DNA from 3 places in the Rhodoferax sp. GW822-FHT02D07 genome. Region 1 is predicted to be linked to each of the others. Evidence: predicted binding sites of a transcription regulator. Region 1 holds the regulator's gene; each other region holds the start of a gene.
What was found. The regulator sigma-54, encoded in region 1, starts transcription at its own class of promoters, with help from an activator protein. The targets are predictions, from matches to a motif close to TGGCANGNAANCTGCTTT.

Region 2: the regulator sigma-54 is predicted to act here: its motif matches at 2,686-2,703, upstream of nirB (nitrite reductase large subunit NirB).
Region 3: the regulator sigma-54 is predicted to act here: its motif matches at 6,545-6,562, upstream of AC1RNN_RS14465 (CmpA/NrtA family ABC transporter substrate-binding protein).

Annotation. Positions count from the first base shown of each region.
Region 1 is NZ_JBXAOD010000008.1:149,646-160,216, reverse strand. It holds gene AC1RNN_RS17390 (THUMP domain-containing class I SAM-dependent RNA methyltransferase) at 1-1,131, opposite strand, end outside; gene rpoN (RNA polymerase factor sigma-54) at 1,128-2,741, opposite strand; gene lptB (LPS export ABC transporter ATP-binding protein) at 2,741-3,517, opposite strand; gene lptA (lipopolysaccharide transport periplasmic protein LptA) at 3,514-4,122, opposite strand; gene AC1RNN_RS17370 (exopolyphosphatase) at 4,196-5,128, opposite strand; gene AC1RNN_RS17365 (thiol:disulfide interchange protein DsbA/DsbL) at 5,221-5,874, opposite strand; gene AC1RNN_RS17360 (SPOR domain-containing protein) at 5,953-6,621, opposite strand; gene argS (arginine--tRNA ligase) at 6,664-8,361, opposite strand; gene AC1RNN_RS17350 (PsiF family protein) at 8,499-8,807, shown strand; gene ubiA (4-hydroxybenzoate octaprenyltransferase) at 8,884-9,744, opposite strand; gene AC1RNN_RS17340 (LysR substrate-binding domain-containing protein) at 9,824-10,571, opposite strand, start outside.
Region 2 is NZ_JBXAOD010000006.1:88,710-99,280, reverse strand. It holds gene AC1RNN_RS14435 (bifunctional protein-serine/threonine kinase/phosphatase) at 1-1,203, opposite strand, end outside; gene AC1RNN_RS14430 (ANTAR domain-containing protein) at 1,263-2,564, opposite strand; gene nirB (nitrite reductase large subunit NirB) at 2,907-5,345, shown strand; gene AC1RNN_RS14420 (type IV pili methyl-accepting chemotaxis transducer N-terminal domain-containing protein) at 5,356-6,147, shown strand; gene nirD (nitrite reductase small subunit NirD) at 6,226-6,609, shown strand; gene AC1RNN_RS14410 (nitrate reductase) at 6,639-9,449, shown strand; gene ybiB (DNA-binding protein YbiB) at 9,492-10,397, shown strand; gene cobA (uroporphyrinogen-III C-methyltransferase) at 10,415-10,571, shown strand, end outside.
Region 3 is NZ_JBXAOD010000006.1:101,517-112,087, reverse strand. It holds gene pnp (polyribonucleotide nucleotidyltransferase) at 1-1,358, opposite strand, end outside; gene rpsO (30S ribosomal protein S15) at 1,577-1,843, opposite strand; gene AC1RNN_RS14490 (branched-chain amino acid ABC transporter substrate-binding protein) at 1,974-3,299, opposite strand; gene AC1RNN_RS14485 (Hsp20/alpha crystallin family protein) at 3,394-3,783, shown strand; gene tsaD (tRNA (adenosine(37)-N6)-threonylcarbamoyltransferase complex transferase subunit TsaD) at 3,796-4,851, opposite strand; gene AC1RNN_RS14475 (GNAT family N-acetyltransferase) at 4,925-5,680, shown strand; gene AC1RNN_RS14470 (ANTAR domain-containing response regulator) at 5,721-6,368, shown strand; gene AC1RNN_RS14465 (CmpA/NrtA family ABC transporter substrate-binding protein) at 6,738-7,982, shown strand; gene ntrB (nitrate ABC transporter permease) at 8,012-8,944, shown strand; gene AC1RNN_RS14455 (ABC transporter ATP-binding protein) at 8,941-9,768, shown strand; gene AC1RNN_RS14450 (MFS transporter) at 10,013-10,571, shown strand, end outside.

The sequences.
Region 1 (10,571 bases):
CAGCTTGAGGTCGGGCGTCAGCACCCAGGCGGTCCAGCCGCTGTAGTTCTTCTTCCAGTGGCTGGCCAGCTGGTTGAAGAAGTCCACGCCCTCGTCCGTCTGCGCGAGTTCGCGCGCGCCAAAGCGGGCGCCCTCTCCTTCACCGGCCACACCGCCGATGCCGATGCGTTCGCCATAGGGCGGGTTCAGCACCATCACGCCGCCGCCCTCAATCGGGGGCATGCGCTGTAGCGCGTCGCCGCCGCGGAACTCAATCACATCGGCCACACCGGCGCGCTGCGCATTGCGCTGGGCAAAGTCCACCATGCGGTGGGACACATCGCTGCCGTAGATCAGCGCGGTCTGGCCCGGCTCGGGCTTGACCACGTTGGCCGCGGCCTCGGCCTTCATGTCCGCCCACTCCTGCGAACGGAAGGGCCGGTATTTCTCGAACGCAAAGCGGCGCAGCGAGCCGGCCGCGATGTTGCAGGCAATCTGCGCGGCTTCAATGGCCACGGTGCCGCTGCCGCAGCAGGGGTCATACAGCGGCATCAGGTCGTCGTCGCCCGAGGCCCAGCCGCTGGCGGCAATCATGGCCGCGGCCAATGTCTCTTTCAGCGGCGCGTCGCCCTTGTCCTCGCGCCAACCGCGCTTGAACAGCGGCTCGCCCGAGGTGTCGATGTACAGCGAGCAGGCGTCGGTGGTCAGGTGGGCGTAAATGCGTACATCGGGCCACTGGGTATTCACGTCAGGGCGCACGCCATTGGCCACTTCGCGGAAGCGGTCGCAGACGGCGTCTTTCACCTTGAGCGCAGCAAAGTTCAGCGAGGTCAGCGGGCTGTGCTGCGCGGTCACCTCGATCTTGATGCTCTCTTTGGGCGTGAACCACTGCTCCCACGGCACCTGCATGCCGGCGCGGTACAGGTCCTGCTCACTGCGATACTCGGTGTACGACACCAGCACCAGCACGCGCTGGGCCAGGCGGCTGTACAGGTTGAGCAACATGGCGTGCGCAAACGAGGTGCGCACGGCCACGCCACCGCGCTGCTTGGTCACGCAACCGGGGGGCAGGCCGGTGATCTGCAAAATCTCCGGCGCCAGGTACTCCTCCACGCCGGCGGCGCAGGGGAGAAAAAGGGTCAATTGGTTCATAGCGCTTTGCGGAGTGAGGCGGGGGCGATTTTCAGGCCCTCGCGGTATTTGGCCACGGTGCGCCGCGCGCACTCGATGCCTTGCTCCTTGAGCATGTCGGAAATCTGGTTATCGCTCAAGGGCTTTTTGCTGCTCTCTGAGGCGATGAACTGCTTGATGAGCGCACGCACCGCGGTGCTGGAGGCGTTGCCCCCGCTCTCGGTGCCCAGGCCGGAGCCAAAGAAGTACTTGAGCTCAAAGGTGCCAAACGGCGTGGCCATGTACTTGGCCGTGGTCACGCGGCTAATGGTGGACTCGTGCAAGCCCAGCTCGTCGGCAATCTCGCGCAGCACCAGCGGGCGCATGGCGAGTTCGCCGTGGGTGAAAAAGTTCTTTTGTCGCTCCACAATGGCCGTGCTCACGCGCAGGATGGTGTCAAAGCGCTGCTGGATGTTCTTGATGAACCAGCGCGCCTCCTGCAGGCGCTGCTGCAGCGCGGCATGGCCGCCGGCATCCTTGCCGCCGCGGTGGTTGCGCAGCACATTGGCGTAGATATCGTGCACCTTGAGGCGCGGCATCACGTCGGGATTGAGCTGAACACGGAACTTCGGAATGCCGCCGGCCTTGCCAATGGACACCACCAGCACATCGGGCACGATGATGTTGCGTTCCACATCCACAAAGCGGCGGCCGGGCTTGGGCTCAAGCCGCGCAATCAGCGCAATCGCCTCACGCACAAACGCATCGCTGCCCACGCCCATCTGCACCAGGCGCTTGATGTCGCGCCGCGCCAGCAGGTCCATGGGCTGGCGGCAGATGGCCAGCGCCACCTGCAACACTTCCAGCCGGTCGTGCTCACCATCGTCTTCGGCCAGGGTCAGCAGAGCTTGCAGCTGCAGGCGCAGGCATTCGCCCAGGTCGCGCGCGCCCACGCCGACGGGCTCCAGGCTGTGCAACAGGCCCAGCGCCACGGTGAAGTGGTGCACCAGATCCTGCAGCTGCTCTTCATCTCCAGGGCTCAGACTACGCGCCAAGTCTTCCAGCGGGTCCTCCAGGTAGCCGTCTTCATTGAGCGACTCGATCAGGAAGCGCAGCGCCGCTGCATCGGTGGCATTCAAGCGCAGGCTCAGGGCCTGGCGGTGCAGAAAGACCTGCAGCGATTCAGAGGAACGCGCCAGCTCGGTGGCGTCCTTCTCTTCGTCATCGCCCAGGTTGTTGGCCTTGGCTTTGGCATCCACGCCCCATTCGCCGTCGTCAGGCGTCATTTCGGTGGTGCCGTCGCCCTCCCAGTTGGGCTCCTCGCTGCTGCTCAGTGGCGTGGCATCTTCATCATTGGAGGTGCCAGCCCCTGTGGATGTTGCATAGTCAGCTACAGAATTAGGAGCATATTCGGCGTCACCGGCTTCGGACAGGCGATCGCCCTCGCTCACCACAGCGTCCGCAGCGTTCAACCCAAAGTCTTCACGCTCGGCCCGGTCCTCGGTCAGCTCCAGAAACGGGTTTTCGTCCAGCATCTGCTCCACCTCCTGGCTCAGCTCCAGCGTGGAGAGCTGCAGCAGACGGATGGACTGCTGCAACTGGGGCGTGAGCGCCAGGTGTTGGGAGACGCGTAATGACAGCCCTTGCTTCATCACATCTTGAAGTGTTCGCCGAGATAGACGCGGCGCACATCGGCGTTGTTCACGATCTCGGAGGGGGTGCCCTGCGCCAGCACATGGCCGTCGCTGATGATGTAGGCGTGGTCGCAAATGCCCAGGGTCTCGCGCACGTTGTGGTCGGTGATGAGCACCCCAATGCCACGGCCCTTCAGGAAGTTGATGATGCGCTGGATCTCGATCACCGCGATCGGGTCAATACCGGCAAAGGGTTCGTCCAACAGGATGAAGCGCGGGTTGGTGGCCAGTGCGCGCGCAATCTCCACACGGCGACGCTCCCCGCCCGACAGCGCCAGGGAGGGTGACTCGCGCAGATGCTCCACGCGCAGCTCCTGCAGCAAGGCGGTCAGGCGCTTTTCAATTTCGGCAGAACTAAGCGGGTTGCCGCCGGCATCCCGCTGCAACTCCAGCACGGCGCGCACGTTGTCTTCCACATTCAGTTTGCGGAATATGGACGCCTCCTGGGGCAGGTAGCCCAGCCCCAGGCGCGCACGGCGGTGGATGGGCATGTGCTCGATGGACTGACCATCGATGGTGATGTCACCCGCGCTGGCGCGCAGCAGGCCCACGATCATGTAGAACGAGGTGGTCTTGCCCGCCCCATTGGGGCCCAGCAGGCCCACCACCTCGCCGGTGCGCACGGCCAGGGACACGTCCTTGACCACCTGGCGCTTGCCGTAGGACTTCTGCAAATGCCGGGCTTCCAGCCGCCCGGTGCTGGTGTCCGGGGCTTCCTGGGCGGGCGCGCTCACTGGGCGGCCTTCTCAAGTTGCGGCGTGGCGCGCAGGGTGGGTGATGTCTGGGGGGCAGCGGGGGTCTGGGCCTCCGGTTTGGGTGTCAGCATGGCGCGCACCCGGCCGGCCGGAGCGCTCGCGCTGCGGGGCGTGCCGTCCACGGTGAATTTGTCGCTCAGGTTTTCGTAGAGGATGCTGGCGCCACTGACCTCGTCGGCCAGCAGGGCACCGCGCAGGCGGCGCAGTTGAGCCTTCTTGAGGAAGCGCACGGTATCGGCCCGGCCATCGTATTCAATGGTTTCTCCGTCGCCTTCGATGTATTCATCGACCCCGTCACGTTTCTGGCGGAAAAAGGCCGGCGTTGCTGTCGAGCCGGTCACCAGACCGTACTGGTACCCGTCCGGGTCCTGGCGCACCTCCAGCTGGGCACCACGGATGATGATGCTGCCTTTGGTCAGGACCACATTGCCGGTGAACACGCTGACCTGCTTGAGGTCGTCGTAACGCAGGGCATCGGCCTCCACATTCATGGGTTTGTTGCGGTCGGCCTTCTCGGCCAAGGCGTGGCCCGCCACACCGGCGAATGCCAGCCCCAGAAACAGCGACAGAGTGGTTTTTTTCATAAAGGCACGAAACTTGCTGAAAAGCGCTTCGGCCATTGTACCGAGCGCTGGCACGTTTCATGCCTTGGCGAGCTCAGCCGTCGGCGTTAATTTTGCTTGTCAACGCCTGCAGCACCTCCGCCGCACGGTCGTTCTCCACCTGGCAGGTACCCGCATTGGCATGGCCGCCGCCGCCGTACTGCAGCATCAGCTCACCAATATTGGTCTTGGAGGAGCGGTTGGTGATGGACTTGCCGGTAGCAAACACGGTGTTCTGCTTTTGCAGGCCCCAGAGCACGTGGATGGAAATATTGGTTTGGGGGAATAGTGCATAGACCATGAAGCGGTTGACCGCAAAGATGGTGTCCTCGTTGCGCAGATCCAGTACCAGCAGGTTGCCGTGCACGGTGGAGCAGCGCAGCAGCTGCTCCTTGGCTTTTTCTGCATGCTCAAAGTACAGATCCACCCGTTCCACCACATCAGGCAGCTTCAGGATTTCGTCGATGCCGTGGTTGCGGCAGTACTGGATGAGATCCATCATCAGCTGGTAGTTGCTGACGCGGAATTCGCGAAAGCGGCCCAGGCCGGTGCGCGAGTCCATCAGGTAGTTGAGCAACACCCAGCCCGTGGGGTTCATGATTTCGTCGTGGCTGAAACGGGCGGAATCCCCTTTGTCCACGGCCTCCATCATGTCGTGGAAGCGCGCCGGGAAGCGGCTGGCGCCGCCGTAGTGGTCAAACACCACACGTGCGGCCGAATCGGCATCGGGCAGGATGATGTGGTTGGGGCGCTCGCCCGTGTTGCGCACGGTTTCTGACTCGTGGTGGTCAAAGGCCAGATGCACGCCGGGCACGTACGGCAGGTTGGTGGTGATATCTCGGTCGGACACCTCCACCTTGCCGTCCTGCATGTCCTTGGGGTGGACGAACTTGATGTCGTCGATCAGGTTCAGCTCGTTGAGCAGGACGGCACACACCAGTCCATCGAAATCGCTGCGGGTAACAAGCCGGTATTTCTGGTGCGCCATGGAAACGGTCTCCCCAAAGTTTGGAACAAGTGCCAAACCATTCTAGAGCCGTTCCCCACAGCGCGGCGGCCTCGCCACCGCAAAAGTCCGGCTCAGCGTCCGGCGCGAACGTCCGCCACCAGCGACTCCACCACCTGCAATGCGCGAGGCATATTGCCAGCCAGGGAGCCGTCGGTGTAATAGCGGCCGGCAATGCCCAGCGCGGGCACACCTTCCACCTTGTAGGCGTTCTGCAGCTGCACGGACTTGGTGACCTTGGTCACCACGGTGAAGGAGTTGTACTGCTCTACGAACTTGGCCTTGTCCACGCCCTGCTGGCCAATCCATTCCAGGATAGCTTCGCCAGTGCTGAGGTTTTTCTTCTCCTGGTGGATGGCGGCAAACACCTTGCCATGCAGCTTCTCGACCAGACCCATGGCTTCCAGCGTGAAATAGAGGCGCTGCTGGGGCGCAAAGCTGTCCTGAAAAGCCACTGGCACGCGGCGGAAGGCCACGTCCTTGGGCAGCTTGGGAATCCAGGCTTGCAGCGTGGGTTCGAAGGCGTTGCAGTGCGGGCAGCTGTACCAGAAGAACTCCACCACCTCAATCTTGCCGGCACCAGCCTCCACAGGCGCACGCGGATCGACCACCAGGTAGTCCGTGCCAGCCTTGGGCTTGGCCGCCTGGGCCTGGGCTGTGGCGCCCCACAGGGTAGTGGAAGCCAGGGCTGCGCCGGTGCCCAGCTGGGCGAATTCGCGTCGTTTCATGTGCATCTCTTCGGTAAGGGGACTGGTTACGGAATGGGTGGGAGAAGCGCCCTGCAGGAAAGTTCCTGGTACGGCCGCTTAGCGCTGCACGCGCACCAGCGCGGTTTCCAGGCCGGACTTGTCCAGTTTCTCCTTGGCCTTGTCGGCCTCGTCCTTCTTCTCGAAGGGGCCCACACGCACGCGGAACACCGGGCGGCCAGACTGCTCGCGCTCGGAAATCTTGGTTTCTATACCACTCAGGGACAACTTGGCACGGTGGGCCTCTGCGTCTTCGGCCTTCTGGAAGGCCCCCACCTGCACAAAGTAGACAAAGACGTCGGCCTCGTTTGCAGCACCGGTCTTGGCCTTGGCCAGATCACCCAGCGGGTCAGCCGACACGGCGGGCTTGAGCTCGCCCTTGGCCTCGGCCTTGGCTGCCTTGGGATCGGCTTTTGCGTCCGGTTTTGCTTCTGCCTTGGCATCAGCCTTCGCATCTGGCTTGCCCTTGGGAGCCGATGCGGCAGAGGCCGGCGTAGTCGCCGGAGGCACGGCGGGCGCCGGGTTCTTGCCATAAAGCATGGCGTTGGGGTCCCAGTTCTTGTTTTTCTGGGCTTCGGCGGCGTCCTGGTCGGCGCTGCGGCTCTGGCTCTTGTTCATGAAGGGCACCGGCACCTTGGTGACGTACACCGCTACCGCCAGGGCGGCGCCCAGGCCGACCACCACACCCACGATGAACCCTACGATGGTTCCGCCACGCTCGTACTTCATGCGTCTATCTCTCGGTTGACTCTGTTGACCCGGTGGGGCCGCTTACATCTTCTGCGGAGCACTGACGCCCAGCACAGCCAGGCCATTGTGCAACACGCGGGCCGTGGCAGCCACGAGCGCCAGGCGGGCCAGCTTGACGGCCTCATCGTCCACCAGGATGCGCTCGGCGTCGTAGTAGCTGTGATAGCTGGCCGCGAGCTCGCGCAGGTAGAAAGTCACATCGTGCGGGGCTTCGCCCTCGGCGGCCGCACTCAGCATCTCGGGGTACTTGGCCAGCAGCAGCATCAGGGCCTGGGCCTGCGGGCTGTCCAGCGCGGACAGGTCCACACTCTTGAGGCTCGCCACATCGCCGCCCCAACCGGCCAGCACCGAGCAGATGCGCGCATGTGCGTACTGCACGTAGTAGACCGGGTTGTCGTTGTTCTTGGCTACGGCCAAATCCACATCGAAGGTGTACTCGGTATCCGGCTTGCGGCTCAGCAGGAAGAAACGCACGGCGTCCTTGCTCGTCCACTCGATCAGGTCGCGCAAGGTCACATAGCTGCCTGCGCGCTTGCTGATCTTGACCTCTTCACCGCCGCGCACCACGCGCACCATGGTGTGGAGCACGTAGTCGGGGTAGCCCTGGGGAATGCCCACATCGGCGGCCTGCAAGCCGGCGCGCACACGGGCGATGGTGCCGTGGTGGTCCGTGCCCTGGATGTTGACCACCTTGGTGAAGCCACGTTCCCACTTCGCGATGTGATAGGCCACGTCGGGCACAAAGTAGGTGTAGCCACCGTCCTTCTTGCGCATCACGCGGTCCTTGTCGTCGCCATAGTCGGTGCTCTTGAGCCACAGCGCGCCGTCTTGCTCATAGGTCTTGCCATTGGCCACCAGCTTGTTCACCGTGGCGTCCACGCGGCCGCTGGTGTAGAGGCTGGACTCCAGGTAGTACTGGTCGAACTTGAGGTTGAAGGCCTGCAGGTCCTTGTCCTGCTCGTTGCGCAGGTATGCCACGGCGAACTGGCGGATGGACTCGACATCGTCCACATCGCCGCTGGCGGTGAACTCGCGGTCGTCGGCCTTGACGGTAGCCTTGGCCTTGAAGGCTTCGGCAATGTCGGCGATGTAGTCACCGTTGTAGAAGGCCTTGGACGCCGGATCTTCCGGGTCCGTGGGCCAGCAGTCGTCACCCGGCTTGAAGCCCTTGGCGCGCAGCTGGGTGCTCTTGGTCAGCGTCTCGATCTGCACGCCGGCGTCGTTGTAATAGAACTCGCGGTGCACCGCCCAGCCCTGGGTTGCAAACAGGTTGCAGATGGCGTCGCCCAATGCGGCCTGGCGGCCGTGGCCGACGTGCAGCGGACCGGTGGGGTTGGCCGACACGAACTCCACCAGCACGCGCTGGCCCACGGCGGGCTGGAAGCCAAAGCGTTCGCCCTGGCCCAGCACCTCACGCACCACTTCCTGCTTGGCCGCGGGCTTGAGGCGGATGTTGATAAAGCCGGGACCGGCAATCTCGATGTCCTGCACCCACTGGGCATACACCGGAGTGGCGAGCAATGCGGCCTTGAGGGTTTCGGCCAACTGGCGCGGGTTTTGTTTGAGGGGCTTGGCCAGTTGCATGGCGGCCGTGGTGGCGAAATCGCCATGGGCAGCCACCTTGGGCGATTCAAAAGCGGCTTTGTCCCCGGCGCCGGGGGAGAGGGTGTCCAGGCAGGCGGCCAGCGCCTTCAGGAGTTCGTGTTTGACAGTCAGCATCCACCGATTTTACGGGCCCCCCGGGAAAGCCCGGGGGCCGGGGCGTCAACGGCGCTGTCATCTTTTCGTTATAAGCTTCAAACCACTGGGGTTTTTCTGCAACGGCAGCACGCTGCCTTTTTTTGATAGGACGACTGATGAAATCTCTGATCTCCCTCCTGGCTCTGGGTCTGGCACTGGCTGTAGGCGGCGCCCATGCCGCCGAAGAGAAAGCCCCAACCGCACAACAAAACAAGATGAAGACTTGCAATGCCGACGCCAAGGACAAGAAGGGCGACGAGCGCAAGGCCTTCATGAAGGAATGCCTGAGCGCCAAACCTGCCGCCCCCGCTGCCGATGGCGCCACCGGTCAGCAAAACAAGATGAAGACCTGCAACGCCGACGCCAAGGACAAGAAGGGCGACGAGCGCAAGAAGTTCATGAAAGAGTGCCTGAGCGCCAAGTAAGCGCTGCACCTGCCGCCCCTAGCGGGGCGCCTCCCCCGCCCGCCCGGCTCGCCGCGCGGGCTTTTTCATATCTGGCTTATGCCCCGACGCCCAGCACCACGCCGCAAAACACCGCAAACCCCACCCAGTGGTTGAGGCGGAAGGCCTTGAAACAGCCTTCGCGCGAACGGTCGGCAATCAGCGTGCCATGCCAGACCACCTGGACACCGGCTACCGCCGCCCCCAGCCACCAGGCCCAGGGGCGCGCCAAGGCGGGCAGCACCAGCCAGGACCACAGGGCCAGGTAGACCACATAGAAGCCCAGCACCGCCGGCACGTCCCAGCGGCCCAGCGTGATGGCCGAAGTCTTCATGCCGATCTTGAGGTCATCGTCGCGGTCCACCATGGCGTATTCGGTGTCGTAGGCCAGCACCCAGAAGAGGTTGCCTACCAGCAGCGCCCAGGCTTGCCAGGGCACAGCACCCGTAACGGCGGAGAAAGCCATGGGGATGCCGAAGCTGAAGGCCACGCCCAGCACCGCCTGCGGCATGGAGACATGGCGTTTGGCATAGGGGTAGACCAGCGCCACGGCCAGCGCGGCAAACGACCAAGCGATGGTGGCAGCGTTCGTGGTCAGCACCAGGCCAAACGCGGCCAGCGCCAGCACCGCGCCGACCAGCAGTGCCTCGCGCGTGCCGATGCGCCCGCTGGTGACAGGGCGCTGTGCCGTGCGTTTGACGTGGCGGTCAAAGTCTCGGTCGGCCACATCGTTGACGCAGCAGCCCGCGCTGCGCATGAGGATGGTGCCCAGCGTGAACACGGCAATCAGGTGCCAGCCCGGAAAACCGCCCGCCGCCAGCCACAGCGCACTGAGCGTGGGCCACAGCAGCAGCAGCCAGCCCGCAGGGCGGTTCCAGCGGATCAGGTCCAGGTAGAGCGAGAGCTTGGTGGAGAACAGAGACGGCACGGTTTTGCTATGAATATGGGAGCTGCTTGCGCACTATCCACGGGGGATAGCTGCCAATTTGGCTCAAAGATCAGGACAGGCGGGTCACACCGGGCAATTCGCAACCGTAGACCGCATTGCGCAGCGCAGCAATGGCTTCATAGCGCGTAAAACTGCGCCGCCACGCCAGCACCACGCGCCGCGTGGGCGGGGGCAGGCTCTTGCCATCCTGCACCGGCAGGTACTTCACGAAAGGTTCATCGCCCTTGCGCTTTTTGGGCTCCATCGCGTCGCGCGGGACGCTGAGGCGCGGCACCAGCGTGATGCCCATGCCGGCGGCCACCATGTGCTTGATGGTTTCCAGCGAAGAGCCTTCAAAACTCTTGCGGATGCCCTCGGCGTCACTGGAGAAGCGCGCGAACTCGGGGCACACCTCCAACACGTGGTCGCGGAAGCAGTGGCCATTGCCCAACAGCAGCATGGTTTCCTTCTTCAGCTCTTCGGTGGTCACGCTCTCCTGCGCGGCCAGCGCGTGACTGGTGGGCACAGCGGCAAAGAAGGGCTCGTCGTACAGCGGTGCCAGCGCCAACCCCGTGTCGGGGAAAGGCTCGGCCAGGATGGCGCAGTCGATCTCGCCCGTGCGCAGCATTTCCAGCAGCTTCACGGTGAAGTTCTCCTGCAGCACCAGCGGCATCTGGGGCGACTTGGTGATGACCTGGCGCACCAGATCAGGCAGCAGGTAGGGCGCGATGGTGTAGATCACGCCCAGCTTGAGCGGCCCGGCCAGGGGGTCCTTTCCACGCTTGGCGATGTCTTTGATGTTGGCGGCCTGTTCCAGC
Region 2 (10,571 bases), on a different contig from region 1:
CCCCAGGTGCAGGTTGGCGGGCTTGATGTCGCGGTGCACCACGCCCTGGCGGTGCAGGCGGCCCAGCGCACGCAATGCCTGCATGGCGTGGCCCAGCGCCGCAGTGGGCGGCACGCGGGTCTGGCGGTCCAGCAGTTGCTGCAGCGTCTCGCCCGCATGCCAGTCGTAGAGCACATAAAAGGCCGAGCGCTCGCGGCCCGTGGGCAGCGTGGCGTGCACCGCCACCAACTGGTCGGCCGCATGCGCACTCTGCATGTGGCCGGCCAGCCAGGCCTCGTGCGCCAGCATGGCGCGCTCCTCCTGGTCGTGGGCGCGTGCGGTGTTGAGCGTCTTGAGCGCGTAGAGCGCCTGCGTGGCGGGGTCGCGCACCTGGTAGAGCACATTGATGCCGTTGTCCGCCACGGGGGCCGTCACCGTGAAGCCATCCAGCACCTCGCCCACCTTGAGGCGGGGCGGAATGGGCAGGCTCTGCGCCTGGCGCCGGGCATCGGCCAGCGTGGCCTCCTGCAGGCCTTGAACGCGCACGACGATGGCCGAGACGTTGTCACGGCTGCCACGGGCCAGCGCCTGGGCCACCAGGGCCTGCGCGGCCTGCTGCACGTCGGCCGCGGCTGCATGTTCCGCCACGCGGCCTGGCGTGAGCGCGCCATGCACGCCGTCGCTGAGCAGGATGAACACATCGCCCACCTGCAGGTCGCCCTGCAGGTAGTCCACCACCAGGTGGTCCTCCGCGCCCACAGAACGCAGCAGCTGGTGCTTGAAGTCGGGGTGCGCCACCACATGGTCCTGCGTGAGCTGGGTGGCCCGGCCCTCGCGCAGCAGATAAGCGCGCGTGTCGCCCACATGGGCCAGGGTGTAGGACTGGCCGCGCAGCACCAGCGCGGTCAGCGTGGTCAGGCCCATGGCCGGCTGGCGGCGCCGGTTGATGCCGCACAGCCAGGCGTTTTGCGCCGCAATGATGCGATCCAGCGCCACCGTAGTGTCCCAGATGGCGGGGGTGCCAAAATAGTCGCGCACCAGGCTGGTGGCGGTGGTTTGCGCGGCCTCGCGCCCCATGCCGCCGGTGCTTACGCCGTCGGCAATGGCGACGATGGAGCCGTGGTCCTCCTGCCCCGGTGCGGGCAGCATGGCGGCACAAAAGTCTTCGTTGTGCGGCTTGCGCCCCGCCTGCGAGGCAAAACCGATGTCGATGTCAAAAGCCATGCACCAAGATAAGCAATTTCGGTGCCCGTGCGCATCAAATTGCACCAATGCCGTGCAAATCAGCCCTTGCCGGCGTCCTGCCCCAACAGCATGTGCATGCTGTGCTCGTAGTGGGTGGAGAGCTGTTCAAACAGGTCCAGCAGGGTTTCGCTGCCGCTGGCCAGCGCCTGCAGGCGGGCGCTGCGCGCTGCGCCGCCGAGGCGCTGCGCCTCCTGCGCGGCCGCCACCATCTCCAGCCAAGCCACGCCGGCGGCGCCCAGGGCGCCATGGATGTCGGGCGTGCTCAGCGGGATGCCGTTGAGGTAAGTGAGTGCCTGCTCGAATTCGCGCTGGGCAGCGCCCATGCTGGCCCAGGCCAGCTCCACCACCGCGCCCTCGCCCGCCAGGGCCAGCAGCGCGTACTTGCTGAAGCGCTGCGACAGCATGCGCTGGCGCCCTGCCAGGTTGAGCACATGCAGGGGCGCCGCCGTGCCCGCACTTTCCAGGTTGGCCGTCAGCCGCTCGGCGCCGCGCAGCAGGGCCTCGGCCTGCTGCTCCACGGCATCGGTCTGGCCGCTGGCCAGAACCGCCTTGAGCTGCTCCCAGGTCAGGGCCACCTGTTCCAGCAGGTCGCCATAGGTGGGCTGTGACAGGTTTTTGCGCAGCAGGGCAAAGTTGCCATCCACCCACTGCACCGACGCCTGCAGCAGCGTGGCGTGCTGCGTGGCCTGCACGCCCATGGACTGCAGCAGGTGCAGCTTGACCAGGCGTTGCGAGAGCATGCGCAACTGGCCCGAGCGGTTGACCGCCTCGGCAAAGTGGGCGGACTGGATGATGTGCTGCGAGAGCTGGCCCATGCGCTGGTTGCTGCTCATGGCGGCCGAGCGCAGGGTACGGAAGGCGTCGTCGTCCGACAGACTTTGCGCCCGCATGAGGATGCCCTTGGCGCGGTCCACCACCTTGCGCTCCTCGAAGCGGGTGGCCATGTCGTCATAGGCCTGGCGTTGCCGCTCCGCCTTCTGGAAGCGCGCCTGTGCCAGATGGATGAGCGGGCGCAGGCGATTGGCGCCATAGCCGTGCACCACGTAGACGTGCACACCGCAGTCGGTCGCCTCCTGGATATGGGTGGCGTCCGTGTCGTGGGTGAACACCAGCAGCGGGCGGGGTACGGTCTGCTCCACCATGCGCCAGGCCTGGAACCACGCAGCCGTGGGCAGGGGCACATCGCAGAGCACCACATCTGGTGCATGCAGCACCACGGCCTGCACCAACTTGCTGCAATCGTCCACCGTGGCACACACCGCGATGCCGGCGGCCTGCAGGTCGGCAACCAGCGTGGGCGCACTCATCTGGCGGGTACGGCACAACAGGGCGGAAGTCATAAAAATTCAGTCGTAGCGAGGGAAAACCGGGGACGTGCGGGCTGCAAACCCGGCACCGCTGGAGGCAATTTGTACACCAGCCCGGCCCTGTTCTACCCCATCCGTTTGGGGGCCAATCATATGGCACAGCTTTTGCATAAGTTCGATCGGACGCAACGACGCGCCCAAACGAGATGACAAGCTGACCAGTTCTGCGCACAACGACGTCGCGCAGTTGCAGCTTGTCCAACGCCAGTGCTTGCTGGTGCGCCTTCGCATGAGGCGCGGATCTCCTCTACCCCCTTATTTCTGGCATGTGGCCTTGCCACATCCCTATCCGTCTCGTTCTTTGGAGTGGCGACTATGAAAAAATCGAAACTGGTAATGATTGGCAACGGCATGGCCGGTGTGCGCACCATCGAGGAACTGCTCAAGGTCGCCCCCGACCTGTACGACATCACCGTCTTTGGCGCCGAGCCCCACCCCAACTACAACCGCATCCTGCTCTCGCCCGTGCTGGCCGGCGAGCAGACGCTGGACGAGATCGTGCTGAACTCCTTCGAGTGGTACGCCGAGAACAACATCACCCTGCACGCCGGCAAGAAGGTCGTCGAAGTGGACCGCGTCAAGCGCATCGTGCGCGCCGCCGACGGCACCGAGGCCGAGTACGACCGCCTCTTGCTGTGCACTGGCTCCAACCCCTTCATCCTGCCCGTTCCGGGCAAGGACCTGGACGGCGTGATCGCCTACCGCGACATTGCCGACACCAACGCCATGATCGATGCGGCCACCAAGTACAAGCACGCCGTGGTCATTGGCGGCGGCCTGCTGGGCCTGGAGGCGGCCAACGGCCTGATGCTGCGCGGCATGAGCGTGAGCGTGGTGCACGTGATGCCCACACTGATGGAGCGCCAGCTCGACACCGTGGCCGGTGGCCTGCTGCAAAAGTCGCTGGAAGAGCGCGGCCTGAACTTCCTCATGGGCGCGCAGACGCAGGAACTGGTGGGTGGTGACGATGGCCGCGTGAAGGCCATCAAGTTCAAAGACGGCAGCGAGGTGCCGGCCGACCTGGTTGTGATGGCCGTGGGCATTCGGCCCAACACCGAGCTGGCCGCCAGCATGCGCCTGCATGTGGACCGCGGCATTGTGGTGACCGACACCATGCAGACCGTGACCGACGCGCGCATCTACAGCGTGGGCGAGTGCGCAGCCCACCGTGGCATTGCCTACGGTCTGGTGGCGCCGCTGTTTGAGCAGGCCAAGGTGGCCGCCAACCACCTGGCCATGTACGGTATCGGCCGCTACCAGGGGTCTCTCACCTCCACCAAGCTCAAGGTCACGGGTATCGACCTGTTCTCCGCCGGCAACTTCACGGGCGGCGAAGGCACCGAAGAAATCGTGATGAGCGACCCCTATGGCGGCGTCTACAAGAAACTGGTGATCCAGAACGACAAGCTGATTGGCGCCTGCATGTACGGCGACACCGTGGACGGCAGCTGGTACTTCAAGCTGCTGCGCGAAGGCCGCAGCGTGGCCGACATTCGCGACAAGCTGATGTTTGGCGAAGCCGGCTCCAACATCGGCGATGTGGGCCACCAGGGCCAGAACAAGGCCGCAGCCATGGCCGACAGCGACGAGGTCTGCGGCTGCAACGGCGTGAGCAAGGGCACCATCTGCAAGGCCATCCGCGACAAGGGTCTGTTCACGCTGGACGAGGTGAAGAAGCACACCAAGGCCAGCGCGTCGTGCGGCTCTTGCACCGGGCTGGTGGAACAGATCATCATGTTCACGGCCGGTGGCGACTACTCTGCCACGCCCAAGAAAAAGGCCATGTGCAGCTGCACCGAGCACAGCCACCAGGAAGTGCGCGATGCCATCTTCGCCAACAAGTACCTCACCATTGCCGAGGTGCAGCAGGCCATGGGCTGGAAGACGCCCAACGGCTGCTCCAGCTGCCGCCCCGCGCTGAACTACTACCTGATCTCCAGCTGGCCCAAGGAGGCCAAGGACGATCCGCAAAGCCGCTTCATCAACGAGCGCAGCCACGCCAACATCCAGAAGGACGGCACCTACTCCGTCATCCCGCGCATGTGGGGCGGCGAGACCTCGGCCGACGAGCTGCGCCGCATTGCCGACGCGGTGGACAAGTACAAGATCCCCACCGTCAAGGTCACCGGCGGCCAGCGTATCGACCTGCTGGGCGTGAAGAAGGAAGACCTGGTGGGCGTCTGGAAGGACATCGGCATGCCCAGCGGCCACGCCTACGCCAAGGCCCTGCGCACGGTGAAAACCTGCGTGGGCAGCGAATGGTGCCGCATGGGTACGCAGGACAGCACCCAGATGGGCAAGGACCTGGAGCGCGCCCACTGGCGCATGTATGCACCGCACAAGGTCAAGTACGCCGTCTCGGGCTGCCCGCGCAACTGCGCCGAAGCCGGCATCAAGGACGTGGGCATCATCGGCGTGGACAGCGGCTGGGAGATCTACATCGCCGGCAACGGCGGCATCAAGACCGAGGTGGCGCACTTCTTCGTCAAGCTCAAGACGGCTGAAGAAGTGCTGGAGTACACCGGCGCCTTCATGCAGCTCTACCGCAAGGAAGGCTGGTACCTAGAGCGCACTGTGCATTACGTGAGCCGCGTGGGCTTGGACTACGTGAAGAAGCGCATCCTGGACGATGCCGAAGGCCGCAAGGCCCTGAACGAGGAACTGCTGTTCGCGCTGGATGGTGAGCCCGATCCCTGGTTCGACTTCCAGAACGCACAGGTCGACACCCGCCAGTTCACCCCCGTCAACGCCTGAGGGCCGCGCCATGCAACGCAGAACCCTCATCACCCTGGCCGGCGCCGGAGCGCTGGGTCTGGCCCTGCCCGCGCAGGCCCAGGTGGCTGACCTGAGCGACGCCATCAACAAGGCCGGACGCCAGCGCATGCTGAGCCAGCGCATGGGCAAGGCCTGGCTGGCCCTGCTGCTCAATGTGGAGAAGCCCAGCGCGCAGATGGTGCTGGACAAGTCCATGGGCCTGTTCGATCGCCAACTCGCCGAACTCAAGGGCTTTGCGCCCACGCCCGATCTGCAGGCCACCTATGGCAAGCTGGAAACCGTCTGGGCCGACTACAAGGTGGCGCTGGTCGGCAAGGCGCCCGCGCGTGAGACGGCGGCTTCCCTGCTGCAGCTGGACGCCAAGGTACTGGGCCTGGCCCAACAGGGCACCCAGCAGTACGAAGCCGCCCTGGCCAAACCACTGGGCAAACTGGTGAACATCGCCGGGCGCCAGCGCATGCTGACCCAGCGCATGGCCAAGTTCTACCTGGCCGCGACGCTGCCGGTGGACGCCAGCGTCGCCGCAGCGGAGATCGGCAAGGCGCGCAGCGAATTCACGGCCGCCATGGAGGTGTTGCGCAATGCACCCGAGGCCACGTCGCCCATCCAGGACGCGCTCAAGCTCGCCGATGCGCAGTGGGTGTTCTTCGACATGGCGCTCAAGCAGTTGCAGGAAGGCACGCAACGCCCCAGGCCCATGGCCGATGTGTTCGTGAGCAGCGAAAACCTGCTCTCCATCATGGACCGTGTGACCGGCCTGTATTCCGCCCTCAAGGCGTGATTCATAAAGAAGTAGCCCCTAGCCCCCCGTAGATATTGCGCAAGAAGCTAGCAAAACCATAGCATCAGGAAGAACAAAATGACCGAATGGACCCTCATCTGCAAGATCGATGACATCCCCGTGCTGGGCTCGCGCCGTGTGGAGCGCGCGCAGGGGTTGGATGTGGCCGTGTTCCGCAACACCGAGAACGAAATATTTGCCCTGCTGGACCGCTGCCCCCACAAGGGCGGCCCGCTCTCCCAAGGCATCGTCTTCGGCACCAGCGTGGCCTGCCCGTTGCACAACTGGACCATCGGCATGTGCGACGGCCAGGCCGCCGCGCCTGACGAGGGCTGCACGCCCAAGTTCGAGGTCAGGCTCGATGGCGACCAGGTCTTCCTCAAGACCGCCGAACTGCAGAGCCACGCCACCGACCTGGTGCGCCCCATTGCCGGCCCCGCTCGCCGCAAGGCCACTGCCTGACCCATAGCTACTTTCCGGAGAGTCGCTGCATGTTGAAGGAAACACGTTCCACCTGCCCCTACTGCGGTGTGGGCTGCGGCGTCATCATTGAGTCACAGGGTGCGCAGATCACCGGCGTGCGCGGTGACCCGGACCACCCGGCCAACTTCGGACGCCTGTGCTCCAAGGGTTCCACGCTGCACCACACGGCCACTGCCGCCGTCACCCTGCAAACCCGCCTGCTGCAACCACTGCAACGCCTGCAACGCGGCGCCATGCCCCAGGCCGTGTCCTGGGACAGCGCGCTGACCCTGGCCACCGACCAGTTCGCCCGCATCATCCGTGACCATGGCCCCGACGCCGTGGGCTTCTACGTCAGCGGCCAGTTGCTCACCGAGGACTACTACGTCTTCAACAAGCTGGCCAAAGGCCTCATTGGCACCAACAACATCGACACCAACTCGCGCCTGTGCATGAGCAGCGCCGTGGCCGGCTACAAGAAGACACTGGGCGCCGACGCCCCGCCCGCCTGTTACGACGATGTGAACCACGCACAGACGATCTTCATCGTCGGCTCCAACACCGCCTTCGCCCACCCCATCCTGTTCCGCCGCATCGAAGACGCCAAGCGCAAGAACCCCGGCCTGAAGATCATGGTGGCCGATGTGCGCCGCACCGACACGGTGGAGCTGGCCGACCTGTTCCTGCAGATCCAGCCCGGCACCGATGTGATGCTCTTCAACGGCATGCTGCACCTCATGCTGTGGGAAGGCTGGACCAACCCGGCCTTCATCGCCGAGCACACCACGGGCTTTGAAGACCTCAAGGCCACGGTACGCGATTACACGCCCGAAGTGGTGGCCCAGACCTGCGGCATCCGCAAGGAAGACCTGCTGGAAGCCGCACGCCTGTTCGCGCAAAGCCCGGCCACGCTGAGTCTGTACTGCCAGGGCCTGAACCAGTCCAGCGCCGGCACCGCCAAGAACACCGCCCTCATCAACCTGCACCTGGCCACGGGCCAGATCGGCATGCCCGGCGCCGGCCCCTTCTCGCTCACGGGCCAGCCCAATGCCATGGGCGGGCGCGAAGTGGGCGGCCTGGCCAATCTGCTCTCCGCCCACCGCGACCTGGCCAACCCCGCGCACCGCGCCGAAGTGGCGGCACTATGGGGCGTGCCCAGCGTGCCTGAAACACCTGGCAAGACCGCCGTGGAGATGTTCCAGGCCGCTGCCGATGGCGAGATCCGGGCGCTGTGGATTGCCTGCACCAACCCCGCGCAAAGCATGCCCGACCAGGCCACCGTGCGCCGCGCGCTGGAGCGCGCCGAGTTCGTAGTGGTGCAGGAAGCCTTTGCCACCACCGCCACCTGCGCCTACGCCGACCTGCTGCTGCCAGCCACCACCTGGGGCGAGAAGGAAGGCACGGTCACCAACAGCGAGCGCCGCATCAGCCGTGTACGCGCCGCCGTGCCCGCACCCGGCGCACCCGACACAGCGCCGCGCCACGACTGGGCGATTGCAGTGGACATTGCCCAAAGGCTGGAGCGCGCCCTGGGCCGCACGCCCGCGCAGCCCACGCTGTTCCCCTACCCCACGGCCGAATCGGTGTGGAACGAACACCGCGAATCCACCCGTGGCCGCGACCTCGACATCACCGGCATGAGCTACCTCATGCTGGAGGCCCAGCCCCAGCAATGGCCGCTGCCCCAAGGTGCCAGCACCGGCAAGGTGCGCCTCTACGAAGACGGCATCTTCCCCACGGCGGACGGCCGCGCGCGCTTTGCCAATGTGCAGTACAAAGGCGTGGCCGAGCCGCGCGAAGCGCGCTACCCGTTCTCGCTCACCACCGGCCGCCTGCGCGACCAGTGGCACGGCATGAGCCGCACCGGCACGCTGGGCCGCCTCTTCGGCCATGTGCGTGAACCCGCGATCCAGATGCACCCGCAGGACATGGAGCGCCGTCTGCTCAAGGACAACGACCTGGTGCACGTCACCAGCAAGCGCGGCTCCATCCTGGTGCCTGTGCAGGCCGCCAACGAACTGGGACTCAGCCAGGTCTTCATGGCCATGCACTGGGGCGAGGAATTCCTCAGCGGCGTCAGCGCCACGGGCGCCCGCCTGGCCGGTGTGAACGCGCTGACCACGCCTGTCTACTGTCCCGATTCCAAGCAACCCGAGTTCAAACACACCGCCGTCAAGGTGCTCAAGGCCGACATGCCCTGGACGCTACTGGCCATTGCCTGGCTGCCCGAAGACCGCGTGCTGGCCGCGCGCGGCCAGCTGCAGGCCCTGATGGCGCGCTTTGCTTACGCCAGCTGCGTTCCCTTTGGCAATGCGGTGGACGGCCACGGCCGCAGCGGCGTGCTGTTCCGCGCGGCCGACCAGCAGCCCGCGCCGGACGAACTGCTGCAGGAGATCGAAGCCCTGCTGCAGCTCGACGCCTCCGACGTGGTGCGCTACGCCGACAAGAAGCGCGGCCAACGCCGCGCCGTGCGCCTGCAGCGCAGCACGGTCAACGCCACGCTGGAAGCCTTTCTGCTGGCCGGTGACACGCGCGCCCAAAGCTGGATGAGCACCTTGCTGCAGGACGAGCAGCCCGCGCAGAACTACGGCCGCGCCCTGCTAGCCGGCGGCGCCACACCGCCCGTGCCCGTGCTCTCGCGCGGCAAGACGGTGTGCACCTGCTTCAACGTGACCGACGCCGCGATCGAAGAGACCCTGGCCGGCTGCACCGGCTTTGCGGCGGACCGCCTGGCCACGTTACAAGGCACACTCAAGTGCGGCACCAACTGCGGCTCCTGCGTGCCCCAGCTGCAGCGCATGGTGCGAGCCAGCATGGATGCAGCCTCCGCTGCGGCATAAGCACATAGCCGAAAGTTATCTGGCTTCACGGACAATCGCCCCATGGCTATCGGCAACTACATCAAGGAAATCGGACGCGGCAAGGACGGCGCCCGCGCCCTCACGCGCGCGCAGGCCGACGACCTGTTCGGCCAGGTGCTGGACGGCACGGTGACCGACCTGGAAGTGGGCGCCTTCTGCCTGGCCATGCGCATCAAGGGCGAGACGGCCGAAGAGGCCGCCGGTTTTCTGGACGCCACGCACCGCCGCATGGCGCGTCTGCCCGCCAGCGCACGGCCTGTGGTGGTCATCCCCAGCTACAACGGCGCGCGCAAGCTGCCCCTGCTCACGCCGCTGCTGGCGCTGCTGCTGGCGCGCGAGGGCCTGCCCGTACTGATCCACGGCACCGCCACCGAAGACCGCCGCGTTTCCATAGACAAAGTGCTTCTGGCCCTCGGTATTCCTGCGCAAGCAGCTATCAAAAGCGTAGCACCCGGCACGGTCAGCTTTGTCCCCACCGCGCTGCTGAGCCCCAGCCTGCAGCGCCTGCTGGACGTGCGCCGCGTGGTCAACCTGCGCAACCCGGCGCACAGCCTGGTCAAACTCATGAACCCGGTGGACGGCCCGGCTCTCATCGTCAGCAGCTACACCCACCCCGAATACGCCATCTCCATGGCCGACACCTTTGCGCTGGTAGAGGCCAACGCCCTGCTGCTGCGCGGCACCGAGGGCGAGGCCGTGGCGGACCCGCGCCGCACCCCCAAGATGCAGGCCTTTGTGCACGGCCAGGCCACCGAACTGCAGGCCCACCAAGGCGGCACGCTCACCGAGCTGCCTGATCTGCCCACCGCCATTGATGCCAACAGCACCGCCACCTATATTGGGGATGTGCTGGCCGGCAAGCAGCCCCTGCCCACCCCCATTGCCCAGCAAGTGGCGCACATCGTGCACTTGCACAGCCGCCTTTGACGCACCGGACACCGCCCATGACACACGATCTCTCCAGCACCCCTTCCAGCGGCCAGGTCACCCTGGTCGGTGCCGGCCCGGGCGACCCGGAGCTGCTCACCCTCAAGGCCCTCAAGGCCATCCAGCAGGCCACCGTGCTGCTGGTGGACGATCTGGTGAACGACGCCATCGTGG
Region 3 (10,571 bases), on a different contig from region 1:
ATCATGGACAGGCAGCCGCCGCAAACGGAAGCCATGGAAGAAGATCCGTTGGATTCGGTGATTTCAGACACCACACGGATCGAGTAGGGGAACTCTTCCTTGGTCGGCAGCACGGCCACCAGGGCGCGCTTGGCCAGACGGCCGTGGCCGATTTCGCGGCGCTTGGGTGTGCCCACGCGGCCGGTTTCGCCGGTGGCGAAGGGAGGCATGTTGTAGTGCAGCATGAAGCGCTCTTCGAACTCGCCCGAGAGTGCGTCGATGCGCTGGGCGTCACGCTCGGTGCCCAGGGTGGCAATCACCAGGGCCTGGGTTTCGCCGCGGGTGAACAGGGCGGAACCGTGGGTGCGGGGCAGCACGCTGTTGCGGATTTCGATGGCGCGCACGGTGCGGGTGTCGCGGCCGTCGATACGGGGCTCACCAGCCAGGATCTGGCTGCGCACGATCTTGGCTTCGATCTCGAACAGCAGGCCTTCAACCGCCACGCTGTCAAACGCTGTGCCGTCGGCCTTCAGGCCGGCCATCACGTCGGCATAGGCAGCGCGGCAGGCTTGGGTACGGGCTTGCTTGTTGCGGATTTGGTATGCAGCTTCCAGCTTGGATTGGGCCAGAGCGCCAACCTTGGCCACCAAGGCTTCGTCCTTGGCGGCGGGCTTCCAGTCCCACACGGGCTTGCCAGCGTCGCGCACCAGCTCATGGATGGCATTGATGGCGATCGCACCTTGCTGGTGGCCGTACACCACGGCGCCCAACATGATTTCTTCGGACAGTTGCTGGGCTTCGGATTCAACCATCAGCACAGCAGCTTCGGTACCGGCCACCACGAGGTCCATGATGGAATCCTTGCGCTGGGTCTGGCCGGGGTTGAGCACGTACTCGCCATTGATGTAGCCTACGCGGGCGGCACCGATGGGGCCGTTGAAAGGAATGCCGGAGATCGACAGGGCCGCGCTCACCGCAATCATGGCCGCGATGTCGGCGTCCACTTCGGGGTTCAGCGACACGGTGTGCACGACCACGTGCACCTCGTTGAAGAAGCCTTCAGGGAACAGGGGGCGGATGGGACGGTCGATCAGGCGGCTGGTCAGCGTCTCAAACTCGCTGGGACGGCCTTCACGCTTGAAGAAGGAACCGGGGATCTTGCCGGCGGCGTAGGACTTTTCCAGATAGTCCACGGTCAGGGGGAAGAAGTCCTGGCCGGGCTTGCCTTCGGTCTTGCCGACTACGGTGGCCAGCACCACGGTGCCGTCCATGTCCAGCAGCACAGCGCCAGTGGATTGACGTGCGACTTCGCCGGTTTCCATGGTGACCGTGTGTTGGCCCCATTGGAAGGTCTTGGTGACTTTGTTGAAAATGCTCATGGTTATCTCCTGTGCGTTTCGGTTTCTATGCGGGGAATGCAGGCCATTCCACCCGAGCCCGGAGCCAACATCACAGTCCACGATGCCATTCCAGAAGAACTCCGAGAAACCCGGAATTGCTTTGGAATGACACAGCTTCGCTCTGTTTTTGTCGTCTCCGAAGTAAAAAACGCCTGAGCTAGTGACCTAACTCAGGCGCTTCTCATTCGTTGAATCGCTTACTTGCGCAGACCCAGCTTGGCGATCAGGGCGACGTAGCGGTCAGCGTCCTTGGACTTGAGGTAGTCCAGCAGCTTGCGGCGACGGCTCACCATGCGCAGCAGGCCGCGGCGACCGTGGTGGTCCTTGGCGTGGGTCTTGAAGTGGGGGGTCAGCTCGTTGATACGGGCGGTCAGCAGAGCCACTTGGACTTCGGGGCTGCCAGTGTCACCGGCTTGACGGGCGTTGTCTTTGACAACAGCGGCTTTGATGCTGGATGCAATCATGGTATTTCCTGTGATTTTGGGACTGCACCAGAGGCGCCGTCCCGGTTTGTACAACTTGCGCCAGGGGCTGGAACTGCGCCTGGCGTGCGCCTTGCGGAATGCAAAGCCGTTCGATTATACCCCGAGAGTCTCAGGGGCGCACCATCTTGCAGCTGGTGGGCTGCTCCGCAGCGGCGGCCGACACAGTTTTCACCACGCGGAATCCGTAACCCGAGCCTTCCACATCGAACTTCACGCCGGGCGTGCCCTGGCGTTCCATCATGCCCACCACCAGCGGTTGCTGGAACTGGTGGTCCTGCGCGCGCATGGTGCCGGTCTGACCACTTAAGGTCAGGCTGGACTTTTCCATCTGGTTGGCCAGGGCCACCACATCGACCGCACCGCCGGCGGCCACACCGCCCTGCTTGCCGGCGGCTTCCAGCGACTGGGCCAGGGACTCGACGAGCAGCTGCATGCGCATGTGCACATAGTCGTCCTCGGGCTTGGGATAGCGCACGCGGAAGGATTTGTAGAAGGCTTCGCTGGCTGCGGTCTGCACATTGGGCAGCCAGTCGGCCACCGCCACCACCTTGCCCAGGCCGGCATCGCCAATCGCGGCGGGGGCGCCCAGGGCATTGCCGTAGAAGGTGTAGAACTTGCCGTCAAAGCCCACGTCCTTGGCCGCCTTGATGAGCAGGCTCAGGTCGTTGCCGAAGTTGCCGGTGATGACGGCGCCTGCGCCACTGGCCTTGATCTTGGTGGCATAGGGCAGAAAGTCCTTCACGCGACCCAGGGGATGCAGCTCATCACCCACCACCTGCACATCGGGGCGCAGCACGCCGAGCTGGCGCTTGGCCTCGCGCGCCACGGCTTGGCCGAAGCTGTAGTCCTGTCCAATGATGTAGACGCTCTTGAGCGCCTTGTCGTCCTTGAGCACATCCATGAGCGCGGCCATGCGCATGTCGGAATGGGCATCGAAGCGGAAGTGCCAGAAGCTGCACTTCTCGTTGGTCAACTCGGGCAGCACCGCGGCGTAGTTCAAGAACAGCACACGGCGGGCGGGGTCGCGCTCGTTGTGCTTGTTGATCGCGTCGATCAGCGCTGCGGCCACGGCAGAGGAATTGCCCTGCATGATGACCCGGGCCCCACCGTCAATGGCGGAACGCAGCGCCGACAGCGCCTCTTCGGCCTGGCCCTTGCTGTCAAAGCGCTCCAGCTGCAGCGGCGTGTTGCCACCGGCGCTGGCGGGCAGTTTGATGCCGCCGCGCGCGTTGACGCGCTCCACGGCCCAGACGAAGTTGCGGAAGGCAGCTTCACCACCACTGGCGTTGGCGCCACTGAAGCCTTCGATGACGGCGACCTTGATGGGGGCCACCGTCTGGGCAAAGGCCGACGACAGGGACAGGGCTGCGCCAAAAGCTGCAGCAGATAGCGCCTTGGCGCCCAATTTCAATACCTGGCGGGAAAGAATAAACATGGGATTTTTCTCTTGAATTGCGAGGGAAAGCGCTCAGCTTGGAAACATGCGGCGCTCGCTGTGAGAGCCGCGCAGTGTACTAGGAGTCCACACCATGTTTTTTGCCTCTGCACCTTCCGTGTTCCAGTCCTCTGTGCGCCGTCCGGTGTACGCACACGGCGGCCGTTCGGTCGACCGTTTCCTGCAGGACGCCCTCTTCTCGGCCCGCCAGAACGGCGCCGCCTACACCCAGGATGAAACCGCTTTCACCCTGACGCTGGACATGCCCGGCATTACCAAGGAACAGCTCAGCATCTCCATCGACGGCGCCGTGGTGCGCCTGCAAACCAAGGAAGACGCAGCGCGCCGCTACCGTGCCGCCTACGAATTCCCGCAGGACATCGACACCGCCCTGAGCGAGGCCAAGCTGGAAAACGGCGTGCTCACGCTCAAGCTGGCCAAGAAGGTGCCGGTGAATACCGCCACCGAGCTGACCATCCTGTAAGGCGCGGTGAACTCAGAGCTGGTGCAGGGGCCAGCGCGGCTTCACGTCAAAGGCGTAGTGCGCGCTGGCTTGCTGCAGGCCGCTTTGCAGCCGCATGGCCGCAGCCATGGCAATCATGGCGCCGTTATCGGTGCACAGATGCAGCTCGGGGTAGTGCACGCGCACGCCCCGCTTAGCGCATTCGGCGTTGAGCAGCTCGCGCAGCTTGCGATTGGCACCCACGCCACCCGCCACCACCAGGCGCTTCAGGCCGGTTTGCTTGATAGCCGCCATTGATTTCTTCAGCAGCACTTCGACAATCGCCGCCTGCGTGGACGCCGCCAGGTCTGCCTGCTGCTGACGCGGCAAAGCCTCAAAAGTGCTCACGCCCGCAGCCGCCACCATGCGCTGGCTTTGCACCAGCACGGCAGTCTTCAGGCCGGCGAATGAAAAGTCCAGGTTGCCGCTGTGCAGCAGCGGCCGCGGCAGCTGGTAGGCCGTGGGACTGCCCTCCTCCGCCAGCTTGGACAGCAACGGCCCGCCCGGATAGGCCAGGCCCATGAGCTTGGCGGACTTGTCAAAGGCCTCGCCCGCCGCATCGTCAATCGTCTCACCCAACAGTTCATAGCGGCCCACGCCGTCCACGCGCATAAGCTGCGTGTGACCACCGGACACGAGCAGCGCCACAAAGGGAAATTCGGGCGGGTCCACACTCAGGAAGGGCGATAGCAAATGACCCTCCAGGTGGTGCACACCGAGCACGGGCTTGCCCAGGGCTGCACCCAAGGCACAGGCCACGCCCGCGCCCACCAGCAACGCACCGGCCAGACCGGGGCCACGGGTGTAGGCCACCACGTCCACGTCCTGCAGGCTGCGGCCACTGTCGTTGAGAACCTGTTCTGTCAACGGCAACACGCGGCGGATGTGGTCGCGGCTGGCCAGCTCTGGCACCACACCGCCATAGGCCTGGTGCATCTCGATCTGGCTGTGCAGGGCGTGGGCCAGCAGCGTGGGCACGGCGCTGCCTTGCGACTGCACCATGGCCACCCCTGTTTCATCACAGGACGACTCGATTCCCAACACCAGCATGCTTGATTCCTTCCAGGCCGCCGAGTGTAGGGGATGGGCCTGTGGGCACGGGTACGCCATGCACAATGGCCCCATGCTCCCACCCCTCACCGACGATGCCATTGCCCGCCTGGAGCGCAACACGCGCGATGCGGTAGCCCCGCTGGCGCAAGTCGAAATCGACGGCTGGCTGATCGCCATGGACCGCTCCACCATAGGCCGCGCGACCAGCGCCGTACCCTTGCGCCACCACAGCCTGCGGGTGAAAGACCTGGATCGCGTGGCTGCACTGTATGCAGAGCAGCAGTTGCCGGCCGTCTACCGCCTGCCCGACCTGCCTGCGCTGGCACCACTCTTTGACGCCCTGCGGCGCCAGGGCTTTGCTCCGTCCCAGCCCACGCTGGTGCAACTGGCCCGAAGCGCCGATGTGGCCGCCCTGTGCGCCCAGCCCACGGCGCGCTGGTCTGCCACGGCTACACCCGAGTGGGCTTCTGTCTATGTAGCGCCCGGCTTTGACCCCGTAGATGGACAACACCGCCAGCAAGCCCTGAGCCGGGGCCAGCACACGGTGTATGCCTGCGTCGTGCAGAACGGTGCGCCAGTATGTGCGAGCACTGCTGTCTACAGCCAGGGCTGGGCCAGCCTGCACGGCCTGCGCACCGTGCCTCCGGCGCGCGGCAAAGGGCTGGCGGCAGACCTTATGGCCTGCCTGGCGCAGGAAGCGCTGCAGCGCGGACTGACCGAAATGTATTTGCAGGTGGAAGAAGACAACCCCGCCGTGGGCCTGTACCGCCGTGCCGGTTTCTCCACGGTGTGGCGCTACCACTACTGGCGCCAAACAGCATACTGAACGACGCACTGGCGCAAATTTTGCGTGCCATGATGGGCGTATGACCGAGCCGCTACGCATCGTTGTGATCAATTCAGACCTGCAGGTCGATGACCCGCAGGATACGCACGCCCTGAGCCAGGCCGAACGTTCGCGCAGCCTGCGCATCGGACTGCTGGAAAGCGGGTTCAACCTGGTCGCGTCCCTGCCGGCCGACGTGTACCTGACCGAGCGCTTGGCCCAGCTCCAGCCCGATCTCATCATCGTGGACGCCGAAAGCGACGCACGCGATGCGCTGGAACATGTGGTGATGGCCACGCGTGACGAGCGCCGCCCCATCGTCATGTTCACCAACGACAGCGACACCGGGAGCGCACGCGCAGCCGTAGCGGCCGGGGTGTCAGCCTACATCGTGGCGGGGCTGCAGACCGAACGCATCCGCCCTATCCTGGATGTGGCCATGGCCCGCTTCCAGCAGGACCAGGCCCTGCGCCAGGAACTGGCCAACGCCCGCAACGAGCTGCACGAACTCTCCACCGCGCTGCAGGACCGCAAGACCATAGACCGCGCCAAGGCCCTGCTCATGCAGCGCCAGCAGCTCAGCGAAGAAGCCGCCTACGCCAAACTGCGCAAGACCGCCATGGACAAGAACCTCAAGATCGTGGAAGTGGCCCAACGCATGCTGGACGTGGCAGACCTGCTGGGCTGAGCGCCGCCGCGGTGCACGCGCTCCCGCAAGCGTGCATCCGCAGCCCCGCGCACCGCATTTGGTGCAACGCACAAATTCAGTGCACCCATGCACCTTGCATGAAAAAATGGCTGTAACCCCCATGCAATATGCGCAAACAGCTCCCGAATTCATAGCAAACCCCGGGCAAAACGGGTTGGCACAGTCATTGCATTGAGCACTGCGAGACCGGCAACGGTCATGCACAGACCCCCATCCAACGGCGGGTGATGGTTCTGGGCAACAGGACAAAGGCGTCCCCACGGGTTCCCATGCGCACAGCGCGGTGAACCCAGTGCGGACGCCTTTTTTGTTTTTCGCTTTGTGTTTTTCACTTCTGGAGCTTGTGCCATGACAGACCTTTTGAAAGCCAAACTCAGCCGCCGCGCTGTCCTGCAAACCGCCGCCGTGGGCGCGGTGGGCATCAACCCCGCGCTGCGCGCCGCGGTGTACGCCGCCGGCTCGGACGCTCCTGAAAAGAAGGAAGTCAAGATTGGCTTCATCCCGCTGACTGACTGCGCCAGCGTGGTGATGGCCTCGGTGCTGGGCATCGATGAGAAGTACGGCGTGAAGATCATCCCCAGCAAGGAAGCCAGCTGGGCTGGCGTGCGCGACAAGCTGGTCAACGGCGAGCTGGACTTCGCCCACGTGCTCTACGGCCTGGTGTACGGCGTGCACCTGGGCGTGGGCGGCCCCAAGAAAGACATGGCCGTGCTGGCCACGCTGAACAACAACGGCCAGGCCATCACCCTGTCCAAGAAGCTGGCCGACAAAGGCGCGGTGGACGGTGCGGGCCTGGCCAAGCTGATGGCCAGCGAGAAGCGCGAATACACCTTTGCACAGACCTTCCCCACCGGCACCCACGCCATGTGGCTGTACTACTGGCTGGCGGCCAACGGCATCAACCCCATGACAGACGCCAAGGTCATCACCGTGCCCCCGCCGCAGATGGTGGCCAACATGCGCGTGGGCAATATGGACGGCTACTGCGTGGGCGAACCCTGGAACCACCGCGCCATCATCGATGGCATTGGCATCACAGCCACGACGACACAAGACATCTGGAAGGACCACCCCGAAAAAGTGCTGGGCACCACGGGCGATTTCGTCAAGAAGTACCCCAACACGGCGCGTGCCGTTACCGCCGCGATTCTGGAAGCGGGCCGCTGGATCGACGCGGGCCTTTCCAACAAAAACAAGATGGCCGAAACCATTGCCGACAAGGCCTATGTGAATACCAGTGTGGATGCCATCAACCAGCGCATTCTGGGCCGCTACCAGAACGGCCTGGGCAAGACCTGGGACGACCCCAACTTCATGAAGTTCTACAACGACGGTGCGGTGAACTTCCCCTACCTGTCTGACGGCATGTGGTTCCTCACGCAGCACAAGCGCTGGGGCATCCTGAAAGACCATCCCGACTACCTGGCGGTGGCCAAGCAGATCAACCAGATCGACATCTACAAGCAGGCCGCCACAGCCAGCAAGACGCCGCTGCCCAAGAGCGACATGCGCAGCAGCAAGTTCATGGACGGCGTGGTCTGGGACGGCAAGGATCCCAAGAAGTACGCCGACAGCTTCAAGGTCAAGGCCTGAGTTCCCGCCCCACCCACTAGGAGGTCACCATGGTGAGCGCCGTTTTCCACACTCCCCTCGCCGCTGCGGTCGAGGGGACCGCTATCAAAACCGAAGCTGCCAGCGCAGACTCTACAAGGGCTGCAGCCAAAAAACCTGTGACAAGCAAGGCCATCTCGGTGGCCAGCGTGCCGGGCTTTGACTGGCGCGGCCTGCTGCTGCAGGTGGTACCACCGCTGTGTGGCATTGCGCTGCTGATCGGCATCTGGGCGCTGGTGAGCTATGGCACCGGTGCCAGCATCCCCGGCCCGCTGGAGACTTGGAAGCAGGCTGTGACGCTGTTCAGCGACCCCTTCTACCGCAAGGGCCCCAACGACCAGGGCGTGGGCTGGAACGTGCTGAACTCGCTGCAGCGCGTGGGTCTGGGCTTCGGTCTGGCGGCGGTGGTGGGCATCCCGCTGGGTTTCATGATTGGCCGCTTTGAATTCCTCAGCCGCATGTTCAACCCGCTCATCAGCCTGCTGCGCCCCGTGTCGCCGCTGGCCTGGTTGCCCATCGGCCTATTGGTGTTCAAAGGCGCCAACCCGGCCGCCATCTGGACCATCTTCATCTGCTCGATCTGGCCCATGGTCATCAACACCGCAGTGGGCGTGCAGCGCGTGCCGCAGGACTACATGAACGTGGCCCGCGTGCTCAACCTCTCCGAATGGAAGATCGTGACCAAGATCCTCTTCCCCTCCGTGCTGCCCTACATGCTGACCGGCGTGCGCCTGGCAGTCGGTACTGCGTGGCTGGTGATCGTGGCAGCTGAGATGCTGACCGGTGGTGTGGGCATCGGCTTCTGGGTGTGGGACGAGTGGAACAACCTCAACGTCAAGAACATCATCATCGCGATCTTCGTGATCGGCATCGTGGGCCTGCTGCTGGAGATGGCCTTGATCAAACTCGCAACCGCTTTCACATTCGAAGAGGTGAAGTCATGAGCACGTCCAAGTACATCGAAATCCAGGGCGTGGCCCAGACCTTCAAGACCAAGAAGGGCCTGTTCCCCGCGCTGCGCGACGTGAACCTCACTGTGGCCAAGGGCGAATTCGTGGCACTCATTGGCCACAGCGGCTGCGGCAAGTCCACGCTGCTCAACCTGATCGCCGGCCTCACCACGCCCACAGAGGGCTCGCTGATCTGCGCCAACCGCGAGATCGCAGGCCCTGGCCCCGAGCGCGCCGTGGTGTTCCAGAACCACTCGCTGCTGCCCTGGCTCACCTGTTTCGAGAACATCTACCTGGGCGTGGAGCGCGTGTTTGGTGCGGGCGCCAAGAGCACCGGTGCACCGTCGGAAAACAAGGCCCAGCTCAAGGCGCGTACCGATGCGGCCCTGGCCCTGGTGGGCCTGACCGCCGCCGCGCAAAAGCGGCCCGGCGAGATCAGTGGCGGCATGAAGCAGCGCGTAGGCATCGCCCGTGCGCTGGCCATGGAGCCCAAGGTACTGCTGATGGACGAGCCCTTTGGCGCACTCGACGCACTGACCCGCGCCAAGCTGCAGGACGAACTGCTGGAGATCGTAGCCAAGACCCAGGCCACCGTGGTGATGGTGACGCACGATGTGGACGAAGCCGTGCTGCTGTCCGACAAGATCGTGATGATGACCAATGGCCCCGCCGCCACGATTGGCGAAGTGCTCAGCGTGGACCTGCCCCGCCCGCGCAACCGTGTGGCGCTGGCCGACAGTGCCGAGTACCTGGGTTACCGCAAGGCGGTGATCGATTTTTTGTATACACGCCAGGCCCACGTGGAGAAAGCCGCGTAGGCACGCGCACCACCTGTGCCGCCAAGGGCGCCCTCCGGGGCGCCCTTTTTTTGTGCGTACGCCGCACTCAAATCAGGCACAGATCGTGCATGTATTTCTTTACGACCAACGAAGGTCTAGCAGTCTTGCTGCGGTTGATTGCCTGCCGGTCCGGTAGCGCACATTCGGTTCTGGTGCCTGAAAACGGTACCCGTCCCTTCCGCACGCCCCCACTCTCCCCACAGCACCTCTACGGAGCCCAACCATGGCCGGATTTCGTCAATTTTTAAAAAGCGGACACACCCCGACCTTGTTCGCAGCCTTTTTCTATCTAATGTTCTCGTTCGTCATCTGGGTCATGAACGGGTCCATGGCGCCCTTCATCAGCGAGCAATTCCAACTGACGGCCGCGCAAAAAGGCCTCTTGCTGTCCATCCCCATCATGGCGGGCGCCATCATGCGTTTCCCCCTGGGCCTGCTGGCGCAGTACGTCGGGCGCAAGACGGCAACGCTGGTGGAGCTGACCTTGATCACCTGCACCATGTCCTTCGGCTACTTTTTTGTGCACACCTATGACGACCTGTTGAGGATGGCCCTGTTGTTGGGCGTGGCCGGAGCCAGCTTTGGTGTTGCCATGTCACTGGGCTCCGGTTGGTACCCACCCAAATACAAAGGCCTTGCCATGGGTCTGGTAGGTGCGGGCAATGCAGGCACCGCACTGGCTGCGCTGCTGGCTCCACCTTTGGCACAAGCCTATGGCTGGCAAACCGTGTACGGCTTTGCTGCCATCGCATCGCTGGTGCCCATGGCCGTGGTGCTGTTCA